3 regions of the Pseudoalteromonas sp. S3178 genome follow, and region 2 is predicted to be linked to each of the others. Evidence: predicted binding sites of a transcription regulator. Region 2 holds the regulator's gene; each other region holds the start of a gene.
What was found. Region 2 encodes sigma-54, which starts transcription at its own class of promoters, with help from an activator protein. Its sites were predicted from a motif close to GTTGGCACGNNNNTNGNNT; they were not measured.
Positions count from the first base shown of each region.

Region 1 (2,276 bases), on a different contig from region 2:
CAGGTTGTTTAAAAATATGGCCGTTTATATCAAAGGTTTTATACACTTCGTAAATATAAAGCAGTACTAAAAACACGTATGTACCCATTACAAAATTTTCAGAAAGTAAATTTGCGCCAGTAGGAGAAAGCTTCCAGGTAAGTAGCGCTAAAGCACCGTACATAGGTAGTTTCATTATAAGCAGTAGTACAAAGTCGCCTTTACTGGTTACTTCCATTGCCCCTACTTTTTTAGGCTTGAAGTATGTACCGCCTTTAGGCGTATCAGTTACGTTTATGTACCAAATAATACCAAATATTACACTTAGTACGCCTGTTACACCGACCGCATAACGCCAGCCATCTTCGCCACCAAACATAAGCGCTAATATTGGTAGTAGCATAGCGGCTGCTGCAGAGCCAAAGTTACCCCAGCCTCCGTAAATACCTTCGGCTGTACCTAACTCGTTTGCCGGGAACCATTCGCTCACCATACGAATACCAACAACAAAACCCGCACCAATAAAGCCAAGTGCAAAACGGGCGATAGCTGCTTGCTCAAACGTTGTTGCAAGGGCAAACATAAAACACGGAATACTACACACAATAAGTAGTGCTGCGTACACAATACGTGGACCAAATTTATCGGTAAGCATACCAACCACGACACGAGCAGGAATAGTTAAGGCAACATTTAATATAAGCAGTGTTTTAACTTGAGCCATAGTGATGCCAAGCGAACCTGCAATAGCACCCAATAATGGCGCATGGTTAAACCATACAAAAAATGAGATAAAAAACACCATCCAGCTTAAGTGAAGTATTTTCATTTTTCCGCTAAACGATATGAGATTAAACCCAGTACTCGGTTGCATGTTATTTTTTCCTTGTAACGATTATTGTTTTAAATAGTACATACTACTTTGGTAGCATTTATACTATGCGAATTGTTAAATTAACGTTAACCACAGTCAGCAATTACTAAGCCAACAATTAATAAATAACAAATTCAGTAAGTTACAATTTTCGCTATTGATAATAATTTCGCTTTGCACTATTTAAGTAGCAACGATGGGCGTTAACAGTGCAAAGATTTTTAAAGCTTTACTTGCTCTAGGTTTTAACTACTTGGTATTGTTACAAAAAAATTTGAGCGTACATTTATGCAAAAACCGCCATTAACTTATCAACAGCAATTACGTTATTCTCGCCACATTATGCTTGTACAACTTGATATAGATGGACAAGAAAAACTATGGCAATCTCATGCGCTTATAGTGGGTTTAGGTGGCTTAGGCTGCCCGGTTGCACAGTACTTAGCTGCCTCAGGTGTGGGAACATTAACGCTTGTAGATAACGATCTGGTCGATGCTACAAACTTGCAAAGGCAGGTGCTTTACAAAAAAACAGATGTAGGTAGCTTAAAAACACACGCCGCTAAAGCGCAGTTAACTAGCTTAAATGATGAAATAGATATACATACAATCGATGCATTTTTAGATGATCAGTCAAAGCTTGACGAGCTATTAAGTAATATTGATATAGTCATTGATTGCTCTGATAACTTGCCTACACGTAATTTACTCAATAGCGCCTGTTATAAGGCTAAGATACCGCTAGTTTCAGGCTCTGCAATTAGAATGGAAGGCCAAGTTGCCTGCTTTACCATGAAACAACACAGCCATTGCTACGAGTGCTTGTCGCAGTTTTTTAATGAACAAACACAAAGCTGCTCTGAATCTGGCGTGCTCTCCCCTATTGTAGGGCTAATTGGCAGTATTCAGGCAACTGAGGCACTAAAAATACTTGCGGGTTTACCAAGCGGCTTAAGTGAACATTTATTGCTGGTGGATGGGCTCAGCATGGAGTTTAACCGCTTTAAAATTCCTAAAAATAGCCAGTGTCCCACCTGTAGTAAGTAACTCGCGTTTTAATTTTTTACTCTAGGTTATGAATAGCGGCGTAAAGTGTATCGCCCTCTTTGTAATTACTTTGATCCCATACTCTTGCTGAAAGTAAGCAATACAATGTTTGCCCATCAACATTAAGTGTAAGCTGCCAATTGCTATCAATCATTTCAGCATTAATAAGTATACAAACCAATATGTTACTATGCTCTGTGAGTATTGGTTTTATAGCACTAATTGATATTTGTTCGCTTTCAATAATTAGCTTGCCGCCCTGCTCAACTGCGCTTGGGGATACAAATAACTGCTGCTCACTTTGTTTTATTTGAAGGTGATAAACAGCGTATTTTTCATCAAATTTAATAATGTCATAATTAAGTAAGCTCAGTGG
Region 1 is NZ_PNCW01000014.1:32,913-35,188, forward strand. Features, by position in the region: gene CWC11_RS03295 (NarK family nitrate/nitrite MFS transporter) at 1-853, opposite strand, end outside; gene CWC11_RS03300 (HesA/MoeB/ThiF family protein) at 1,142-1,900, shown strand; gene CWC11_RS03305 (ATP-binding cassette domain-containing protein) at 1,917-2,276, opposite strand, start outside.
Region 1: the regulator sigma-54 is predicted to act here: its motif matches at 951-969, upstream of CWC11_RS03295 (NarK family nitrate/nitrite MFS transporter).

Region 2 (2,276 bases):
TCCTGGCATATAAGTGAGCTTAATTTCATCATATTAGTGTCGAGCAAGCTTCTCTTTGTGTTTAATAACTTGACGATCGAGCTTGTCAATCAACGAGTCTATGGCAGCATACATGTCTTGATGTTCGGTAGATGCAAATAATTCTGCACCACTTACATGGATTGTAGCTTCAGCTTTTTGGTTAAGTTTTTCTACATCGAGAATGACATGAACATTGTTTATATGATCAGAATGCCTTTCTAGCTTTGCAAATTTATTATTTACGTAGTCTCTTAATGAATCAGTAACATCTACATGACGACCAGTTAAGTTTAGTTGCATAAGCGTTTTCCTCTTTGTTTTGCGTCTTATATCAAACTCTTTCGTTGATTAGACGGTGGAATAGCCAGAGATTCGCGGTATTTTGCGATTGTGCGTCTAGCTACTTTAATTCCTTGCTCAGCCAATATATCCGCAATTTTACTATCACTCAATGGTTTTGCTGAGTTTTCTGCGGCAATCAGTTTTTTAATCAAAGCACGTATTGCTGTAGATGAACACTCACCACCATTTTCGGTGCTTACGTGGCTTGAGAAAAAGTATTTAAGCTCAAATATACCACGTGGCGTGTGCATATACTTTTGAGTAGTTACACGCGAAATAGTCGACTCGTGCATTTCTACCATTTCTGCAACATCGTTTAAAACCATAGGTTTCATGGCTTCTGGACCGTGTTCAAAAAAGCCCTGTTGTTGCTTAACAATACAATTAGTTACTTTTAGTAGTGTGTCGTTTCTACTCTCTAGGCTCTTTATAAACCATTTAGCTTCTTGCAAATGAGAGCGAATAAATTGACTGTCACCACTAGATTTAACTGTTCGTGACATAGCTGCATATTGGCTATTAACACGTATCTTAGGCATGCTATCTGGGTTTAGCTCAACTACCCAACGGCCTTTTATTTTTTTAACTGATACATCGGGGATCACATACTCTGATTCTTCCCTTACAATAGTATCTGCTGGCTTAGGGTTTAGAGTGTGAATTAACGTCATTACTTCTTTAAGCTCGTCTTCTTTGAGCTTAGTTTTCTTCATTAATGTACGATAGTCGCGAGCCGCTAATAGATCAATATGATCGGTTAAAATCATCTTTGTTTCATTGATAAAAGGCGTATCTTTATCAAACTGATTTAGCTGAATACACAAGCACTCTTGTAAGCTACGAGCTGCTATACCCACCGGATCAAACAACTGAATACGTTTTAAAACGGCTTCTATTTCATCAAGTTCAACTTCGCCCTCGTCGTCGTTCTCTTGATTAAAGCTTTCTAAAATATCTTCACAGCTTAGCGTTAATATACCTGAGTCATCGACTGCTTCAACAATCGCTATTGCAATTGCTTCATCAGTAGGGCTAAACGGCGTGAGCTGTAATTGCCACATTAAATACTCGTGAAGAGTTTCGGTTGAAGCACCTTGGTAAATAGACTCATCTTCTGGCATAGGGCCTGATGATGAAGCAGGAGCTGCGCTCATGTACTCATCCCAGCTTACATCCATAGCCATTTCGTCACTTACTGTGTCTTTAGTAAGTGCTTCACCACTGTCTTGCTCGTACTCGCTTGGTTTTTCATCGGCATTAGCACTTACGGTTAATTCATCGTTATCTGCTTTTTGCTCGTTTTTGCCAGCTGATTCTTCCGTGTAATCTTGTTCATCTACTTCTAGAAGCGGATTGCTATCAAGCGCTTCTTGTATTTCTTGCTGGAGATCCAATGTACTGAGTTGCAACAAACGAATTGCTTGTTGCAGTTGTGGAGTCATTGTAAGTTGCTGGCCCATGCGCAGCTGTAATGATTGCCTCATGTATCTCTAACAATCCTTTTATGTTGTTATAATTAATACTAGCAGATGCTTAAAGACATGGCGTAAATGTTACAGCCTAAATTGCTCGCCTAAATAAACATCGCGTACCGTTTTATCATTTAATACGTGCTCTGGTGTACCAGAAGCGATTAACTCTCCATGAGAAACAATGTAGGCTTTTTCACAAACATCAAGGGTTTCTCTTACGTTATGATCGGTAATTAATACACCAATCCCACGATTTTTAAGATGTTCTATTATTTTCTTTATATCTAACACCGATATAGGGTCTACACCTGCAAAGGGTTCGTCGAGCAATATAAATTTAGGATTAGCAGCTAGTGCGCGTGCAATTTCTACGCGGCGTCGCTCACCACCCGATAAAGCCATACCTTGGCTGTCTCGAATATGTTGAATACTAAATTCATC
Region 2 is NZ_PNCW01000018.1:71,347-73,622, reverse strand. Features, by position in the region: gene CWC11_RS04710 (PTS sugar transporter subunit IIA) at 1-29, opposite strand, end outside; gene hpf (ribosome hibernation promoting factor) at 34-321, opposite strand; gene CWC11_RS04700 (RNA polymerase factor sigma-54) at 348-1,847, opposite strand; gene lptB (LPS export ABC transporter ATP-binding protein) at 1,917-2,276, opposite strand, start outside.

Region 3 (2,276 bases), on a different contig from region 2:
TAGCATTCAACAACAAGCTATTCCTGAGGCACTACAGGGGCGCGATATTTTAGCATCTGCACCTACTGGCACAGGTAAAACAGCGGCATTTTTAATTCCTGCTATTCAATACTTATTGGATTTTCCACGTCGTGAACCTGGTTTTGCCCGCGTATTAATAATGACCCCAACACGTGAGCTGGCGTATCAAATTCATGAACAGTGTGAACTACTTGCTAAACGTACGCACCTAAAAATTGGCGTGGTAACGGGCGGCATTAACTACGGTACTCACAAAGAGATTTTTGAAAAAAATAATGATGTATTAATTGCCACTCCAGGGCGATTAATGGAATACCTAGAAACTGAAAATTTTCATGCTGAACATGTAGAAATGCTTATTATTGATGAAGCAGATCGCATGTTAGACATGGGTTTCAAAAAGGAAATGAGCCGTATCTGTGACGAAGCTAAAAACCGTCGTCAGTGCTTTTTATTCTCGGCAACACTTGAAGGCGATAGCGTAGAACGATTTGCAGAAACAACGCTAAACGACCCTGCTCTACTTGAAGCTGAATCGTCACGCAAAGAAAAAGCAAAAATTCACCAGTGGGTTCACCTTGCGGATGATTACCATCATAAACTAGAGCTTTTAGTAAACACCCTAAATGGCCCAGACGTAACTAAAGCTATTGTGTTTGTTAAAACGCGTGAGCGCCTTGAAACGCTAATTGGTGAGCTTACTAATAATGGCGTTAAAGCGGCGTGGTTACGTGGTGAAATGCCACAAGATAAGCGCATGAAAGCCATGGAAAACTTTCACAGTGGCCGTACTAAAATACTTATCGCTACTGATGTTGCAGCGCGTGGTATAGATGTATCAGACATCAGCCATGTAATTAACTTTGACCTACCGCGCACAGCAGATGTATACGTACACCGAATTGGTCGTACAGGCCGTGCTGGCAAAAAAGGGGTAGCAATATCGCTTGTTGAAGCACACGACATTGGCATTTTATATAAAGTAGAGCGCTACATTGAGCAAAAACTTAAACGCCGTGTAATTAAAGGTATTGAGCCGCAACATAAAGAAGCTAAGCCACCGGCTAAAAAGCGTAAAGATCCAGTAAAAATGAAAGCTAAGAAAAAAGCGAAGGTTAAAAAGAAAAAGTAACCTAAAACATTTTTATATTAAAGCCGGCATTAGCCGGCTTTTTAACGAAACCCTTATAGGCTCTGCCCTTTGTACCCGTTACAAATGTAATCCAAGCATGTAACTCATACCCAGTAAAATGTAATTATTGCCCACCTGAATTCTCACTTAATAAAATATCCTTATATTTCAATGTATTAATTTTGGCACTGAAATTGTAACTGTAAGAATAACTCAGCAAATAATTGCTGCACTATTCACCGTAATGTAAGGATAAAGTTATGAACCGCTTCAAGTTAACTATCGCTTTAGTATCATTTTGTTGTTTATTTTTATTAGCTTGCGCTACAAAGGTAAGTGCAGCAACCAACATGGCCGTAGTAAGCAGTGTAGCCACTCAACCTAACTTACAGCAATCAATAACGAATACACTACGCACTAACCCTAATTTAGAGCTAAACGATATTCGAGTGCAGGTAAAAAATGGTGAAGTTGATTTATACGGTGAAGCACAAACTGGTTTTCAACGTGCACTAGCTCAAAAGTTTTTAGAAAATATGGATGGGGTTAAAATCATTCGTAATAAAATTAGCGTTATTTAATACGCACCACATAAACCTATTTGTATAACTAATTCATAAGCGCGGCTTGTTACTCCAACATAAGCTGCGCTTTTTTATACTTATCATTAAACCTTGACCTAATATTTCTATTTTAAAAGTCTACCTGAAAACCTTAAGAGCGATTAAATAGTTCCCAATATCTAAATATCAATTGCTTAAAAAAAACAATTTAGTTTTAATAAATATAGAATAAGCGTAAAACTATTTAATGATGGATTACTAAAAATAAAGGAATTATAGTTATGCATGATATAGATATGAAGCTTTTAAAATGCTTTGTGCAAGAGCCAACCGATATAAATAAACTTATAGATTTAGGCCATGATCATTTCAATCCTAAATTCATAAGGAATTTTCAAAACCTTATTAATAATAATTTAATTTCCTCGAACTCAGCAACTTTTGGACTAAGTTTTTCTGCTGACAAGGTACCTTCCTGGACTGCTGTTGATATTTATCTTACTGATAAAGGTAGAGACTACGTGTTCCCAAAAAAACAGCATAAGATAATCTTAAAACTG
Region 3 is NZ_PNCW01000025.1:104,873-107,148, forward strand. Features, by position in the region: gene srmB (ATP-dependent RNA helicase SrmB) at 1-1,153, shown strand, start outside; gene CWC11_RS07360 (BON domain-containing protein) at 1,414-1,734, shown strand; gene CWC11_RS07365 (hypothetical protein) at 1,998-2,276, shown strand, end outside.
Region 3: the regulator sigma-54 is predicted to act here: its motif matches at 1,335-1,353, upstream of CWC11_RS07360 (BON domain-containing protein).